3 regions of the Parabacteroides sp. KHUB-01 genome follow, and region 3 is predicted to be linked to each of the others. Evidence: riboswitches for the same ligand, from Rfam matches in the RefSeq annotation. Region 3 holds a riboswitch; each other region holds the start of a gene.
What was found. Region 3 has a riboswitch for cobalamin ahead of ACYIAR_RS02735 (TonB-dependent receptor plug domain-containing protein). Riboswitches for the same ligand answer to the same signal wherever they lie in the genome.
Positions count from the first base shown of each region.

Region 1 (4,402 bases), 1.6 Mb from region 3:
CTCCGTTGAAAACTCTGTCAAAAGCTACTAAGGAAGAGCTTGATGCTATTGCCGAAAAGGCTAGGAGAGAAGGGTTTGAGGTTTCGGTATCGTATTGATATAGTTGACGAGTTGACAAGGGAACAAGATATACAGAGAATAAATAATTTCTTTTATTTCCTTGTCAACTTGTTCTTTTGTCGACTCGTTCCCTAAATTATATCTTGATATAAATTCTCTTCTTATACAACCAATATCCCGGAATCCAGTTCAGCAAAACAAACAATACTGCCCAAACCAGAGAGCCGAAATAATTTCCGCAAAGCGGCACTAATACATCACTGTAAAAGTATGCCTGGAAACCATGCAACAAAGTGGCAAGAACTGCAGCCTGAACATAAAGATACAGAGGATTGATACCGAACGACTCGAAGAACAATGTCCAATTCTTACGCTTGTTGATATCAATAATCCAAATCAGCAATCCGAGCAGGAGAGAACCAAGTCCGCAAGTTGTAAGCACAAATGTGCTGCTCCATATTTTCTTGTTTATAGGGCAACCATAGCTCAGCAACATTCCGGCAAAAGCAAGAATTGTTCCGAAAATAAAAATGTTGCGTACAATCAGCTCGTTGTTCTTCTTCCCATCCATAATAAGTTTTCCTACATAGAATCCAAGCAGGACATGACCGATACTTCCCAAACAGCTCAACAAACCTTCTGGGTCGAAGGCAATGACTGTTCCGTCAGCCATAGTGTCGCGATACATATGAGATGCTCCGAGAACAGCTCTGTCAACAACTGCTATCAAGCTTTCAGGGCTCAAAGTTGTGCTGTCTGTTGCTCCCAGAAGTATTGCATAGAACAACAGAATCGAAGCTGCCACATGAAGGATATATTTATGATTGATTGCAAGTCCGATTAGCGAACCAAAGCCGTAAGCCAGTGCCAAACGCTGCATCACACCCAATATTCTCAGGTTTTCGAAATGACTGAAACCATTGTTCCACAAATGGTTGAAAAGATTCAAGCCAAAACCTACAAGGAAAATTACAATTGTGCGACGAACAATCTTAGTCACACTTTCCGATGAAAGTTGGAAATTATATTTCTTCAGCGAGAAGAACATTGAAATTCCCATTATAAACATAAAGAATGGGAAAACAAGGTCGGTGGGAGTGAAGCCATCCCATTTGGCATGTCTCAGCGGTGCATAAACGTATTCCCACGAACCTGGGTCGTTTACCAGAATCATGCCGGCAATCGTTATGCCTCGCATAACGTCCAGCGATAGTAATCTGTTAGTTTGTGTCATGATATTTTGAATTAAGTTTGCTTGTCAAAGATAGAGTATTTTTTCCGAGTTTGGGAAAAATACGGAATTTCATTGTGGTGGAAAAGAAATTCCATAATATGTGGAAAAAGATTTTCATAATATATGGAAAAAAATTTTCATTGCGGTGAAAAAAGTTTTTCATAATATATGAAAAAAGTTTTCCAACGCATAGAAATATGATGAAAATGTAAGCCCTTGATTTTCTTGAATAAATGATAATATGAATTTGATAGTTTGATTTAGATGTTAAAAACATGAGATATTATATAATAAATACCTACCTTTGCAGCCGATTTGGTGTTGTATGTCTGAAATCTCAGTCATACAATGAAAAGGGAATCAGGTGAGAATCCTGAACAGACCCGCTGCTGTAAGCTCTTTTGGATTCTTCGGGCATATCTTTTGCCACTGTCTGGATAGCGACGGGAAGGCGTCACGAAGAAGGAGCAAGTCAGAAGACCTGCCAAGTCCTTGATTATTTGTCGGAAAGCTTTCGGGATACAAAGCAGACAAACATCTGAATAGGTTATTTCAAATTTATGCTGTTGAAAAACTTACACTCTTGTTCGTTTATTTTGTTTATATCCGGGTTTTCTGTGCTTTTTTTACGGAAAATAAATTGGTGATGAGACATATAAACATTTTATTATTCATTTTTTTCACGTTTTTCTCCAGTCTGAATGCCCAGGAGAAAGTCAGTCTTTCCGGTTTTGTGAAAGACGAAGGAAAGAATCCTGTGGCTGTAGCTGCCGTTGCCATTGAGAATACTTCCATAGGAACATATTCGGATGACAACGGGTATTTTGAGATAAAAGTTAAGCCGGGAACATACACAATCCTTGTTTCGTCGGTTGGTTATGAAACTTCAAGTCAGAAAATCAGCATTAAAGAGAACAGGAGAGTGGATATTGTTCTGAAAAGCGGAACAGTTGATTTGGATAATGTTGAGGTTTATGGAAAAACCAAGAGCCAGAAACTAAAGGAAGGTGCTTTTTCTGTTAATGCTCTTGACGTGAAATCACTCACTACTTCGGTAAATAATATAAGTTCGATTGTAAACAAGACAACCGGTGTCCGTATCCGTGAAGAAGGCGGTTTGGGTTCCGATTTCGAACTTTCGATAAATGGAATGTCCGGAAACTCTGTCCGCTATTTCCTCGACGGCATGCCTCTTGATACGAAAGGTAGCGGAGTTTCTCTAGCCAATTTGCCTGTTAACCTTATCGACCGCGTTGAAATATACAAAGGAGTAGTTCCTGCCAGTCTTGGAGCCGATGCTTTGGGCGGAGCAATCAATATTATAACTAAAGAAGAAAAGAAAAACTATTTGGATTTATCCTATGGAATAGGTTCATTCCATACTCACAAGGCAGATTTGAATGCTCAGTTTGTTGAAAAGAAAACCGGACTTCTTATTCGCCCGACCATCGGTGTGAATTATTCGAAGAACAACTATATGATGAAAGGTGTTGAGGTTTGGGATGAGGAAAGCCGTAAGTATGTTGCAGTTGACCGCCGCCGCTTTCACGACGACTATTTTTCTCTTCTCGGCCAGATTGAAATTGGAGTTACAAACCGCAGCTGGGCGGATTTGTTCTTTGTTTCTGGTTCATTCTCGAAAGTAGATAAGGAACTTCAGACCGGTTCAACGCAGAAAAAGGTTTATGGCGAGGCAGAGCTGTTTTCGCATGCCTGGAATATTTCGGCACGTTATCAGAAAAAGGATTTCCTTGTTGATGGACTTCAGTTTAATGCTTCTGTTTCACATACGTGGGATTATTCTCTGACAGTCGATTCTGCTTTCCGCAAATACGACTGGAATGGAAATTATATTGAAAGTTCGAGAAATGAGATTACAGGAAAAGACCGTTCGCTGCGTCATTACAACCGCCCGTTGACGATTGCGCGTGCCAATTTGAACTATTCTTTCAACAGACATCATTCTCTTAATCTGAATTATTTGCTCAACAGAACAGGAAACGACCGTTATGATGAAATCGACACTGAGTTTGAGCCTTCTAACGATATATTGGCAAAACATATACTGGGATTGTCATACAATCAGTCGTTTTTCTCGGGAAAGATGGAAAACACTTATTTTATAAAGGATTATATAAATCACCTCGATATCCAGCAGCAGGATTTGTCATGGATAACAGGTTCGGACGAAGTTCCTTCCAAATCAACAAAGAATCATTTAGGATACGGATTGGGAAGCCGTTATTCATTGCTTGATGAGTTGGCGCTAAAACTGTCTTATGAACATAGCGTACGTTTGCCTTTGGCACGCGAGCTTTTGGGTAATGGAACAACTATTTATCCAAATATCGCCTTGAAGCCTGAGAGCAGCAACAATGTGAATCTTGGAGCTTTCGGCACAATGCTCCTGGCTCCGGAACATATGCTTTATTATGAAGTAAACGGATTCTACAGAGATGTGAACGATTATATCTATGCCGTGATTTCCGAAAGCGAAGGAATGATGCAATACGACAACGTATCAAGCGTAGATATCAAAGGCGTTGAAGGTGAGGTGAGATACAATTGGGGAGATTTCCTTCAGGCAATAGTTAACTGCAGTTATCAGGATGCCCGCGACAAGAAGAAATACAGAGAAGACGGAAAGCCTTCGATATCATATAACAACAAGGTGCCAAACAGACCTTGGCTTTTCGGTAATGCCGAAATAGATTTTACTTGGCGAGATTTGTTTGTTAACGACACTAAGTTCCGCTTAAGCTATGATTATCAGTATGTCCACTGGTTCTATCTCACATGGGAAGGATATGGAGCTTTGGAAACAAAATCAAGAATTCCTACTCAGCATATTCACAGTGCGCGCCTCACATATTCATGGGCTAAGGAAAGATACAACGTATCACTTGAATGCAACAATATATTTGACAAAACAGTTTACGACAACTATATGCTCCAGAAACCTGGACGTTCGTTTTTCTGTAAGTTCAGAGTATTCATAAACTAAATTATATTATAAATGAAAAAGTTACAATTATTAGCCTTTACATTGGCTACAGCTTTGTGCGGTTCAATTTTCAGCAGCTGTTCTGAAGACGATCCTGTAATTGA
Region 1 is NZ_CM153256.1:2,172,597-2,176,998, reverse strand. It holds gene ACYIAR_RS09460 (radical SAM protein) at 1-98, shown strand, start outside; gene ACYIAR_RS09455 (acyltransferase family protein) at 197-1,294, opposite strand; cobalamin riboswitch at 1,594-1,797, shown strand; gene ACYIAR_RS09450 (TonB-dependent receptor) at 1,941-4,298, shown strand; gene ACYIAR_RS09445 (hypothetical protein) at 4,311-4,402, shown strand, end outside.
Region 1: it holds a riboswitch for cobalamin, as region 3 does, so the genes downstream of both, ACYIAR_RS09450 (TonB-dependent receptor) here and ACYIAR_RS02735 (TonB-dependent receptor plug domain-containing protein) in region 3, are expected to answer to the same signal.

Region 2 (4,402 bases), 1.1 Mb from region 3:
TATCTCTTCGTTTACAACAATTGCCTCCTTTTGCATCAGAGAAGAAATTACTGGTACAACATTCCTCAGTCCGGTTTTCTTTTCTAATTCCGAAACGGTTAATTTCAGCACACCGGAAAGAGCATCAAGAACAGCAATTTCAGCCGGTCTCAGTTGTTCGGTCGCTTGAAAATCTTCATTGAGAGAAACGGCAGTTTCACTTTCCAGTTTGAGGCCCGAAGGAACTGCAGCTTTGTAAACATCACCAAGCTTACAGATATAATATTCGCTAATCCATTGCCAGAACCTCAGTTGTGGGCGGCGCAGCACTGGAGTGAGATCCAGAATTGCATAAATATCTTTCGTTTCATAGTTGGATTCAGGTTTTCTGTCGTGAACAGCCATGACAATAGCAGTATAATATTTCTTCTTACCGAAGTGAACAATTACACGGCACCCGGGTACAACAGATTTTTCCATATCTTCTGGAATATGGTATGTATAACTGTTTTCCAAGGGCAAAGGCAATATTACATCTGCATATTTCATATCATGAACTAAATATTAAAGAGAATAAAATTACAAGGATATAAAAAATGAAGAAGTTAAGAAATCCTTTTACCATATATAGGTGGATTTCCCAACTTCTTCCAAGATTAATTTATGAATTTTTAGAACAGAATTGCAGCGGAGATTGACCATCCACGATTCTTACCGTTCATATTCAGTTTGTCGATACTGTAATTGTCTGTTAATCCTAATCCGTAGTTCAAACCAACCTGAAGATGTTTGATAACTTCAACACCGGCACCAAAATTAAGACCGGCACTAAAAGATTTTGTCTTGAACTGATCGCCAACACTTCCCAAGTTATCAATAAAAGTATCAAAAGAATCACTGTTCCCAAGTTTGAATCCGATGTATGGACCCGCAGTAAGATATACTTTCAATATTGGCAATCCGAATTTCCATTTTAAATTAACAGGAACATCAAGATAGTCTGTACGGAATGTTTCGCCATAAGCTTCCATACCTTTCTGAGAATATAAAACTGCAGCATCAAATCCCAGACCAATTACCGGAGCCATCAATTCAACCATAGGACCGATATGAAATCCGGTCATATTTGATGCATTAAAATTCTCTACTGGATCTGAAAAATGTATTGACGAAATGTTTGCACCACCTTTGACACCAATTCTGAATTGAGCTTGAGCTGGTAAAGTCAATATTGCCAACAGAGCAATTAAAAATAAACTAAACTTCTTTTTCATATTCTTATATTATTAAAGTGAAAATTATGCCGATATGAAATAATACCTATATTTCATTACTGGCATATAAATCAAATACAAATAAATATATTAAAATTGAAATTCCATATAAATAAATTGCTAAAAAAAGAAAAGCACGATTACTGGCGGAGCTCATCCCGCCGGAAACCGTGCTTTTATTCCTAATTATTATGGCAAAATAATTAAAAAATCAAACTTGTTTGTTTCAGACGGATGAGTAAGAAATTTCAGATAAAAACCTTTCTGCAAGAAGTTTAATGGAAGAAGTTTATATCTTCAGGTCTTTCCTCGAAACCTTCTGAAACTGAGCATTGCAGGTCTTCTGACTTACTTCCAGATAAAGCGCCTTCCCGGATATTTACCAGTGGCTAAAGGAATGCTTTTCCGTTTTTATGAAGTTTACAGCAGCGGGACTGTTCAGGATTCTCACCTGATTCCCTTTTAATCTTATCCGGCGACAACCGGATTAAGAACAATGTTCAGTTGCAAATATAATGCTTTTTTGATATTATGAAACTCTATGCCGATTTAAATTTTCTCCAACGATTGTGACAAATCTTTAATAATATCGTCAATATGCTCAGTTCCAATTGACAGACGTACAGTTCCAGGAAAAATTTCCTGTTCCAGTTTTTCCTTGTCCGACAATTGAGAGTGAGTAGTTGTTGATGGATGAATTACAAGAGACTTCACATCAGCAACATTGGCAAGAAGTGAGAATATTTGCAGATTGTCTATGAATGCATGTGCCTCTTTGGTTCCACCTTTCAAATTGATGGTAAAAATAGAACCGCCACCGTTAGGGAAATATCTCTTGTAAAGCTCATGGTCAGGATGCTCCGGCAGAGAAGGATGATTTACCTTTTCCACTTTCGGATGAGATTTCAGAAAATCTACTACCCGTAAAGCATTATATACATGACGTTCAACACGTAGAGAAAGAGTTTCGATACCTTGCAACAGAAGGAAAGCACTTATCGGACTGATAGCAGCACCGGTATCGCGAAGGAGAATAGCTCTTATACGTGTTATATATGCAGCATTCCCCGCAACTTCGCTGAACACCGCACCATGATAGCAAGGATCAGGTTCCGTCAGCTGTGGAAATTTACCAGAAGCTTTCCAGTTGAATTTTCCGGAATCAACTATGATACCACCGAGAGTAGTTCCATGTCCGCCTATAAATTTCGTAGCAGAATGAACAACAATATCAGCTCCATGCTCGATAGGACGCAAAAGGAAAGGTGTAGCGAAAGTGTTGTCAACAATCAGAGGAATATTATGTCTGTGAGCAATATCGGCAACTATACTTATATCAATAATATTGGAATGAGGGTTGCCTAATGTTTCAATGAATATAAACTTTGTATTTTCCTGTATAGCATTCTCGAAATTTTCCAAATTTGAAGGATCAACAAAAGTTGTTGATACTCCATATTGAGGCAAAGTATGTTCCAGAAGATTATAAGTACCACCGTAAATAGTTTTTGCTGCAACAATATGGTCGCCCGAGCGGGTAATATTCTGGAAAGCATAAGTTATAGCAGCAGCTCCGGAAGCAACAGCAAGAGCTGCAATACCACCTTCAAGCGCAGCAATTCTTTTTTCCAGTACATCTTGAGTTGAATTAGTAAGGCGTCCGTATATGTTACCTGCATCAGTCAGATTGAACCTGGCTTCAGCATGTGCCGAATTTCTGAAAACATAGGAAGTTGTCTGATAAATAGGAACAGCTCGTGCATCTGTCGCAGGATCCGGCTGTTCTTGACCAACGTGTAATTGTAAAGTCTCAAAGTGTAGATTGTCTAGCTTCATATTAATATTGTGTACAATTTGTATACAATATTATAGAAAAAAGTTGATTTGTGCAAATTGTGGGCGGTTTTGGTGACAAGCTGATAAATTAACAAGGAGACAGAATACACTTCTTGTCTCCTTGTCAACATATTTCTTTGTATTCTTCAATTACTGATGCTCAGGACGTAACAAATCATTTACAGTCTTAACCGGATTGAATGTACTGATAGGAACTTCAACAAACACAGTATTCCAGTTGCTCATTGCGCCATTCCACAATCCAGGCAATTCCAGAGCCTTCAGCTCACGTCCGTCTTTGCTCTTATGAGAGATAAATCCTGTATTTTTATCTACATAGTCCGGCAAATTATATTTCTCACCTTTATGATTCTTGACAGCACAAACCAAATCAACAGGATTGAAGTGAGTGCCTTTTTCAAACAAAGCTTTCTTCTGAGGATCGTTCATGTCAATCTGAGAACTTTCCAGAACCTGTAAAGAAACAGTACCGTCAGGATTAACAGCTAAGAACGGACCGCCACCAGGTTCGCCAACATTCTTAACCATTCCACAAACACGGATAGGGCGAAGAAGTTTGCTCTTTATATAAAGAATCAATTCTGCATCTTCCAAATCTTTGATGTCCGGCTTGCGGATACAAAGTTCGTTCTGCAAGAAATGAATCATTTCTTCAATCTGGCTGTGTGAATATTTACCTGTTTCGATAAGATTCAGATAACCGAATATCTTTTCCTGAAGAGTTACCAAAACACCTGCCAGTACTTTTTTCCATATAACAGTTGAGCATTTGAAGCTGTCTGGAACAACATTATCGATATTCTTAACGAAAACAACATCAGCATCAACATCATTCAAGTTTTCAATCAAAGCACCGTGACCACCCGGACGGAAAAGAAGATTTCCATTCTTGTCGCGGAAAGGAGTGTTGTCCATAGCTGCGGCAACAGTGTCTGTGCTTGGCTTCTGAACACTGAAAGAAATATCGTATTTTACAGAAAAACGATCTTCGAATATAGGTTTTTTAGACATTACAAGCTGTTCGAAAAGCTTTACATGCTCAGGAGAAACTGTGAAGTGGATATTTACTTCTCCTGCATTGTTCTTAGCATACATTGCACCTTCGGCAAGATGTTCTTCCATAGCAGTACGTTCTCCATCATTATATTTGTGGAACAACAACAAACCTTTAGGAAGAGAACCGTAATTCAAACCTTTGCTTTCAAGGAGATTTGCAACAACAGCTTTATATTCACCCGCAGCAATCAGTGCTGGAATGTCTTTACCTTCGTTTTTCAGGCAAACTTTGTTCA
Region 2 is NZ_CM153256.1:1,612,753-1,617,154, reverse strand. It holds gene priA (replication restart helicase PriA) at 1-528, opposite strand, end outside; gene ACYIAR_RS07255 (porin family protein) at 651-1,253, opposite strand; cobalamin riboswitch at 1,570-1,761, opposite strand; gene ACYIAR_RS07250 (O-acetylhomoserine aminocarboxypropyltransferase/cysteine synthase family protein) at 1,803-3,089, opposite strand; gene ACYIAR_RS07245 (DUF4301 family protein) at 3,240-4,402, opposite strand, start outside.
Region 2: it holds a riboswitch for cobalamin, as region 3 does, so the genes downstream of both, ACYIAR_RS07255 (porin family protein) here and ACYIAR_RS02735 (TonB-dependent receptor plug domain-containing protein) in region 3, are expected to answer to the same signal.

Region 3 (4,402 bases):
TCTTATCATACAGCGGAATTTCAGAGTTGAAATTTATATCAACACCTTTAATATCTACTTCGCCGAAATTCATCATTTTCCATATATATAATGTAGGCAAAGCAACGATTTTGTCCTTCACTTTGTTGTAATAAGCATCTGCCGATATATTTATCAGACTGAAGAATGCAAGGCGCTCACTCCATGTCAATCCGATGTTGTATTGCGTAGCTTTTTCCGGAACCAGATTTGTGTTTCCCATTCGCAGATAATAAAGGTCTGTGAAAGTAGGAACACGGAAAGCATCTTTGAATGAAGCTCTCACTCTCAGATTCTGCTCTTCGAATGGTCGCCACGAAAGGCTAAGGGCAGGAGAGAGTCTTTTTCTGTCGGCAGGTTTGTCGCCATATTCAACTTCATCAGTAATGTATGTGCCGAGGACGCTTGCTGTTGCTGTAATTCTTGAGTTCTTGTATTGCGCGGCAAGAGCAGTCAGCGAAGTCCACCTTTTCGGCATTGGAGAATTCATGTAATTATTGTCGAGCATAGCTCTTGCAATATCCGAATTCAGAGAGAAAGACAATCCAGAAAGAGGACAGAACAAAGCACCGAGCGAAGCATAATATTCGTTCTGAGTGTTCAGGTCCTTCTGGAATCCATCTGCATATTTGTCATTCACATCAAGATATTTGCTGAAAGAATAATTGTATTTCAAATCAGCACGTATTTTCCACATATCGGAAAATGCTTTTGTATAGTTCACTTGAGTGAAGAAGTTATTGTCCCAAAGACGTTCATTTGCCGTGTTGTTGTATAATATAACACTTCCCGGCAAACCACGTTCGGAATCATAGTAATATACTTTTGCCTTCAAGTCTCCGGCATTTCCAAGGTTTCCGTATATATTTGCTTCGAGGCGCAGACTTGTGATGTCGCTGTTTCGTCGTGTTTCTTCTGTAATCTGATTTCCGTTCACCAGAGTAAAAGGATATTCACCGTTGCTTTTCGTCCAGTTTCCATATACTGAAGCAGACCATTTAGAACCTAATTTCTGCTCATAATTTACAGAAGGATTTATCAGACCGAAAGAACCGCCTTTGATTTTCCCTTTCAGATTGAATGATTTGTCGGTAAACTCCGGAGCAGAGGTTTGTATGCTTAAAGCTCCGGCAGATGCATACATTCTGGCTGTCTGGAATATATCGTCAGTTTGCCCGATGGATAGAGAAATCATTCCTACATTATCCAACGAGAAACGACTGATATCTACTTGTCCGCTCTGTGCATCCGTAATAGTTATTCCATCATAACTTACGGCTGTATGTTTTGCACCAAGACTTCTTACTGAGACAGTTTTGAGTCCGCCAACACCTCCATAATCCTGGACAGTAATTCCGGAGAATCTTTTTATAGCTTCGGACAAATCCTGCATGCCCAGCATTTCAATACTTTTCTTGTCCAAAAGCTGAATAGGTGCAGATGAGCGGGTTGTTGAAGGTCGTGACTTTGCCGTGATTTCAACTTCCGACAAATCCTGCGTCTTAGTTGTATCAATCTGTGCATTTGTATGTGTGCAGACGAGCAGCAAAAGACTAATGAGTCCTTGCAGACAAAAACATCTTTTTCTTAGCATAAATAGAATTAAAGAGTTAGCAGCAGCTCTTACCCGAGAATTGCCGGCACAACCAACAAAGGCAGGTTTTCTGGCTTGTCTTCCATAATGCAGGCACCTTCCCGGCAAATAGCCAGTGGCATAAAGAGTACGCCTGTGGATTAATAGACTTACAGCTACGGGTACAGCTTCGGATTCACACCGAATTCCCTTTTACTAATATTAGCCGAACGGCTGAATATTACACCTTTGTTTTTATCGTTGCAAAGATATGAAAAGGAGAGTGGAGTGGCAAATTATAGTGTACGTTTTTGTTCTCGATTTATGGTATATATATTTCATAAAACAAAAACGAGATAATTCCAATTAGGAACTACCTCGTTTCATTATAGTAATATATTCAATCTATTATCCCAAGAAACCTAACAAGATACCGGCTGCTACTGCAGAACCGATTACACCTGCTACGTTCGGACCCATAGCGTGCATCAACAAATAGTTGCTAGGATCGTATTCCAAACCTACGTTCTGTGAGATACGAGCAGCATCAGGAACGGCTGATACACCAGAGTTACCGATAAGCGGATTGATCTTGTTACCTTCTTTCAAGAACAAGTTGAAGAATTTAACGAACAATACACCTGCACAAGTTGCGATTACGAATGACAATGCACCCAAACCGAAGATTTTGATTGAGTTCAATGTCAAGAACTGAGTTGCCTGAGTTGAAGCACCTACAGTAACACCAAGAAGCATAGTGATAACGTCGATCAGCGGACCACGAGCTGTTTCTGCCAAACGGCGAGTAACACCACTTTCTTTACACAAGTTACCGAAGAACAACATACCCAACAATGGAAGACCAGAAGGAACCAAGAAAGCAGTCAACAACAAACCTACGATCGGGAACATGATCTTTTCAGTCTGTGAAACGGCTCTCGGCGGTTTCATACGGATCAAACGTTCTTTCTTAGTAGTCAACAAACGCATGAATGGAGGCTGGATGATTGGCACCAATGCCATATATGAATAAGCTGATACCGCAATAGCACCCATCAAGTTAGGAGCAAGTTTTGATGACAAGAAGATAGCTGTTGGACCGTCAGCACCACCAATGATACCGATAGCACCAGCCTGGCTTGGGTCGAAGCCCATCTGCAAAGCGATGATATAAGCACCAAAGATACCGAACTGTGCAGCTGCACCGACTAGCATAAGTTTCGGGTTTGAAATCAAAGCCGAGAAGTCGGTCATCGCACCGATACCAAGGAAGATCAACGGCGGATACCATCCTTGTTTCACACCTTGATAAAGGATATTCAACACTGAACCTTCTTCGTAGATACCTAACTGAAGACCTGCATCTTTGAAAGGAATGTTACCAATCAGGATACCGAATCCGATAGGAATCAACAACATCGGTTCGAACTCATATTTAATTGCCAGGAAGATGAACAGCAAACCTACGAGCAACATTATAAAGTGGCCCGGAGTTGCGTTCGCAAAACCTGTATAAGACAAGAACACCTGTATGTTTTCAGCCAAGAACTGAGCAAAGCTTTCAGATGCACCTGCCGCTTGTAATAATATTGATGAAAACATACTCTTATTAACCGATTACGACGAGATCAGCACCTTCAAGTACAGAATCGCCTTTGTTTACTTTAATTTCTACAATCTTACCGTCGCGGTCTGCGTTGATATTGTTTTCCATTTTCATAGCTTCCAATACCAAAATCTTCTGACCTCTCTTAACTACATCACCAACTTTGCAGTCGATGCTAAGGATAACACCTGGAAGTGGAGACTTAACAGCACCTGCAGCGCCAGAGCTAACTGGACGAGCAACTACTGGTTCGCCAGCCGGAGTTGTTGGAGCCTGAGCCGGACGCTTCAATGTTACCATTTGCTTTTTAGCCGGCTTTTCCATTTTAACGCTGTAAGGAGTACCGTTTACTTCAACTTCAGCAATATCATCAACAATTGAGTTGATATGCACTTTATATTCGTTACCGTTGATGGTATATTTAAAACTTTTCATTCTTTAATTTCAGTTTAAAAGGAATAATTACTTTTTGTTAGGAGTCTGTCGCAAAGTATAAATCTTAGAACTCCATGGAGAATATCTGCGCTGTACTTTGTGAATTGTCAATACAGTGTTTTCAATATCATGATTGTCATCGCTCATTTCATACAAAGCCATTGAAATTGCAGCGAAGATTTCGCCTGATTCGCGGCCTGCATCAGCAGAAACTTTAGTACCTGCAGCTGCAGCAGCTTTCTGTGCATTACGCTGGCTTGCTTTGATAGCAGCATTTCCAATCTGTTTGAATACCAAGTATAGAACAATCAAACCAATGAACACAACTGCCATAGCTGTGATTGTCATACCAATACCCCAAGAGTCATTACGCTGGAAATTCTCAACTTTTGCGTTACTGTCCAAAGTTACGTTGTTAGTACTTGGTGTAACTTTTGTCAGAGTTGTCCATTTTCCTTTTCCGTCCATGTCAAGACCATAGCTGATATCAGCTTTCTGACCTGCAGGAACAACAACTTCGTCGATCAAAGTTGTACCGTCTGCATCATACAAAGCGATATAGTTGTCTTTGTTTGGATCCAAAGTGAAATTAATGTGGAAAGTTCCACGTGTAGGCTGATTGTCTGCCCAGAATAAAGTGTGCTGATAAGGTGGAATCTTAGTCAATACGTCACCCTTCGGGATCATGTATTTTCTTGGATTGTTCTTATCGTCTGTCAGATAACAACCACGCAAGTCGACAGTTCCTGCTGAATTGTTGTATAATTCAA
Region 3 is NZ_CM153256.1:562,645-567,046, reverse strand. It holds partial or broken gene ACYIAR_RS02735 (TonB-dependent receptor plug domain-containing protein) at 1-1,612, opposite strand, end outside; cobalamin riboswitch at 1,656-1,857, opposite strand; gene ACYIAR_RS02730 (sodium ion-translocating decarboxylase subunit beta) at 2,000-3,193, opposite strand; gene ACYIAR_RS02725 (biotin/lipoyl-containing protein) at 3,201-3,632, opposite strand; gene ACYIAR_RS02720 (OadG family transporter subunit) at 3,660-4,402, opposite strand, start outside.